DNA from 2 places in the Sphingomonas abietis genome. Region 1 is predicted to be linked to the other one. Evidence: predicted binding sites of a transcription regulator. Region 1 holds the regulator's gene; the other holds the start of a gene.

Region 1 (2,201 bases):
ATTGGGTGCGGCCGGCGCTGGAACAGGCCGGGGCCTCGCTCGATTTCTGGCGGGTGGCGATGCGGCCGGGCAAGCCGTTGTTGGCAGGCCGGCTCGGCGACGCGATCGTGCTCGGCCTGCCCGGCAACCCGGTGTCGAGCTACGTCACCGCGACGCTCTTCCTGTTGCCGCTGATCGCCCGCATGGGAGGCGCCGCCGATCCGTTGCCGGCCACGCGCACGGTCACGCTCGGCGCGCCGCTGCCCGCCAACGGCCCGCGGCAGGATTATGCCCGCGCCCGGCTGGAGAATGGCCGGGCCTTTGCGCCCGACGGACAGGATTCGGCCGCGTTGATGGCGCTCGCCGCGGCCGACGGGTTGATCGTTCGTCCCCCGCATGTTCCGGCCGCCGAAGCCGGAGACTCGGCGGAAATGCTGATTCCGGGATGATTCGAGCCCGTTGACATGTTGGATTTGGTTGCCTACACGTTCGCCATCCGTTCCACGCGGGGATATGGCGATGCTGACGCGCAAGCAACATGAACTGCTCCTCTTCATTCACGAGCGACTGGCCGAGACGGGCGTTTCGCCGTCGTTCGAGGAGATGAAGGATGCGCTCGATCTCAAATCGAAATCCGGCGTCCACCGGCTGATCCGCGCGCTGGAGGAACGCAGCTTCATCCGTCGCCTGCCCAACCGGGCGCGCGCGCTCGAGGTGATGCGGATGCCCGAGAAGGTGATCCCGCTGAAGCAGGCGACCACCGCAACGCCCGCGCCGCCGCCGCCTGCTCCCAAGATTCCGGCAGCCGCGAACGACAGCGTGATCGAGCTGCCGCTCCACGGCCGCATCGCCGCCGGCATGCCGATCGAGGCGATGGAGGGCCATGCCAGCCTGTCCGTTCCCGCCGCCCTGCTCGGCCCCGGCGAGCATTATGCGCTGGAAGTCTCCGGTGATTCGATGATCGAGGCCGGCATCCTCGATGGCGACTATGCGCTGATCCGCCGCACCGAGACCGCGCGCGATGGCGAGATCGTGGTCGCGCTGGTCGACGAGGCCGAGGCGACGCTCAAATATTTCCGCCGCGAAGGCCAGATGATCCGGCTCGATCCGGCCAACCATGCCTATTCGCCGCAGCGCTACCAATCCGGGCAGGTCCGCGTGCAGGGCAAGCTGGCGGGGCTGCTGCGCCGCTATTGATGCGCGGCGGTGCGACGGCACCTGCCCTCTCAGGGGCTGGTGTCAGTCGCGCCAACGGTTTCGCGAATGGTGTCGCGCCTCGTCTGCTTGGGAAAAACGGCGATAGGATCCGTGGATCGCTCCTGCCGGACGGGCGGCGGCGTGGAGCGCCCATGGGTGCTGCCCCTGCATGGCCGCCACGGTGACGACCGCCGGCCGGACCAGCGAGATCGCCAGCCCGCCCGTCCCGGCCAGCAGCGCCGCATCGGCCTTGAGCCAGCGGGGGCGGCACCAGCCGGGCAGGCGCCGGTCGCTGGCGACGATATCGGCGGCGGCGCAGGCCTGCTCCATCGCCGGACGGTCGATCCTGTAGGGGCTGCGCGTGGCCAGCAGGTGCCAGATGCGATCGCCCCGCACCAATGTCGCCGCACAACTGTCCGGCCCGCAGCGGGCGCCCGGCAGATCGTCGAGCGCGATCGCCTCGTCGCCCTCGCGCCCCGATAGTTCGGACAGCGTATCGCGCATATAATCGCCGGTGCGCTGACGCAGCAGCGCCACCTGCCCGTCCGGCGCCCGCACCGCGAGGTGGCGGCCATCGCCGGTGACGAAGATATCGGCCGGATGCGCGGCCAGCGTCATCACCAGCCCGATCGCGACCGGCAGCAGGCCGAACAGACGGGCGCGCGTTCGCCACAGCGCCAGCCACAGCCCCCCGGCCATGATCGAGGCGAAGGCCAGCCGCGACATGGTCGGCACGAAGGTCACCGCGCCGGGCAGAGATCCGACATGATGGGCGATCGCCAGCAGCAGGGCGAGCGCCCGGCCCGTCACCCACCAGAAGGCCGCGCCCAGCCCGACGCTATCGAACAGCAGCGCCAGCGCCTCGGCCGGCATGATGACGAAGGTGGTGAGCGGGATCGCGACGATGTTGGCGGCCGCGCCATAGAGGCCGGCGCGGTGGAAATGGAAGATCGCGATCGGCGCCAGCGCCGCCTCCACCACCAGCCCGGTCAGCAGCAAGGCCGCGACCTCGCGCAGCAGGCGCC
Region 2 (2,201 bases), 1.6 Mb from region 1:
CCGCGCTTGGGGGTGTTGACGATGCGCTCGAAGGCGAGATCGTCGGCCGGCTGGTGGACGGCGCGCAGATAAGCCAGCGCATCGCGGATCTCGGCGCGCTCGTAGAAGCGGAAGCCGCCGACGATGCGATAGGGCAGGCCGATCGCGATGAAACGGTCCTCGAACTCGCGGGTCTGGTGCTGGGCGCGGACGAGGATCGCGACATCGTCGTAGCTGCCGCCGTTGCGGCGGTGCGCATCGATCTCGTCACCGACGCGGCGCGCCTCCTCGGGGCCGTCCCACACGCCGACGACATTGATCTTCTCACCCGCTTCGAGCGCCGTCCACAGGGTCTTGCCCAGCCGCTGGCCGTTATTGGCGATCACCTCGCTGGCGGCGGCGAGGATATGCGGGGTGGAGCGGTAATTCTGCTCCAGCCGGATCGTCTTGGCGCCGGGAAAATCATGCTCGAAGCGCAGGATGTTGGCCACTTCGGCGCCGCGCCACGAATAGATCGACTGGTCGTCGTCGCCGACGCAGCAGATGTTCTTGCGCGCCTGCGCGAGCAGCCTGAGCCAGAGATATTGCGACGAGTTGGTATCCTGATACTCGTCCACCATGATGTAGCGAAAGCGCTGCTGATAGCCTTCCAGCACGTCGCGATGGGTCTTCAGGATCACCAGCATGTGCAGCAGCAGATCGCCGAAATCGCAGGCGTTCACCGCCTTCAGCCGGGCCTGATAGGCGGCGTAGAGTTCGGCGCCTCGGCCGTTCGCATAGGCCTCGCTCTCCCCGGCATCGACGTCGGCCGGCACCCAGCCGCGATTCTTCCAGCGATCGATCAGCCCGGCGAGCTGGCGCGCGGGCCAGCGCTTCTCGTCGAGATCGGCCGCCACGATCAACTGCTTGAGCAGGCGCAGCTGGTCGTCGGTATCGAGGATGGTGAAGTTGCTCTGCAGCCCGACCAGCTCGGCATGGCGGCGCAGCATCTTGGCGGCGACCGAGTGGAAGGTGCCGAGCCAGGGCAGCCCCTCGACGCCCCCCTCGGCTCCGGCACCCATGATCCGGCCGACCCGCTCGCGCATCTCGCGCGCCGCCTTGTTGGTGAAGGTGACGGCGAGGATCTCGCTCGGCCATGCCTTGCGCGTCGCGATCAGATGGGCGAGCCGCGCGGTCAGCGCCGCGGTCTTGCCGGTGCCGGCGCCGGCCAGCACCAGCACCGGGCCTTCGGTGGTGAGCACGGCGTCGCGCTGGGGCTCGTTCAGCCCGGCGATATAGGCCGGCTCGGGAAAGGCCGGGCCGGCGGAAGTGGGTACAAGGTGAGTCACGGCCGAACAGGTAGGGAACGAAGCGGGCTGGGGCAACCGTGCGTGATGGCTGGTGCGGATAGACATGAGGACTGTCGAGCGATCGAATCTGGCTTCATTTTGATTCGTCATGCTGAACTTGTTTCAGCATCCCGCTTCCTTCGGGCGTGAAGAGCCAAGAGGCTCTGGGATCCTGAAACAAGTTCAGGATGACGTGTATTTCAAGATCAGGCGCTGCCTCGTTCGCTCGAACATTGATCCCCGCTGATCCCTCATCCGCGCCCGAGCAGATGATCGACCAGCCGGCCGAGGGTCGGGAAGCGGCTCGGCGCGATGCTGCCGGCCTCGATCGTGCCGGTGCTCGGCACCAGCGCGCGCTCGAAGCCGAGCTTGGCCGATTCGCGCAGCCTTATGGCGCCATGGGCGACCGGGCGCAGCTCGCCCGACAACGCGACCTCGCCGAACGCCACCGCGTCGGCCGGCACCGGGCGCTCGGCCAGCGCCGAGACAAGCGCCGCCGCCACCGCGAGATCGGCGGCGGGATCGGTGATGCGATAGCCGCCCGCGACGTTGAGATAGACTTCGGAGGTCGAGAAGCTCAGCCCGCAGCGCGCCTCCAGCACCGCGAGGATCATCGCCAGCCGCCCCGAATCCCAGCCGACGACGGCGCGGCGCGGGGTCGCGCCCGAGGCGAGCCGCACGGTCAGCGCCTGGATCTCGACGAGCAGCGGCCGCGTGCCCTCCAGCGCCGGGAACACCACCGCGCCGGCGACGTCGGCATCGCGCTGGGTGAGGAACAGCGAGGAGGGGTTGGCGACCTCGCCCAAGCCCTTGTCGTCCATCGCGAACACGCCGATCTCGTCGGTGCCGCCGAAGCGGTTCTTGATCGCCCGCAGGATGCGATATTGATGGCTG

What was found. Region 1 encodes LexA, which represses DNA repair genes until DNA is damaged. Its sites were predicted from a motif close to GTTCCNCNCTTGTTCT; they were not measured.
Region 2: PBT88_RS13640 (ATP-dependent helicase) is a predicted target of LexA. The motif match lies at 1,311-1,326, and genes of this name have one in related genera.

The regions. Positions count from the first base shown of each region.
Region 1 is NZ_CP115174.1:1,220,851-1,223,051, reverse strand. It holds gene PBT88_RS05960 (molybdopterin molybdotransferase MoeA) at 1-428, shown strand, start outside; gene lexA (transcriptional repressor LexA) at 499-1,176, shown strand; gene PBT88_RS05950 (ComEC/Rec2 family competence protein) at 1,219-2,201, opposite strand, start outside.
Region 2 is NZ_CP115174.1:2,865,261-2,867,461, reverse strand. It holds gene PBT88_RS13640 (ATP-dependent helicase) at 1-1,307, opposite strand, end outside; gene radA (DNA repair protein RadA) at 1,559-2,201, opposite strand, start outside.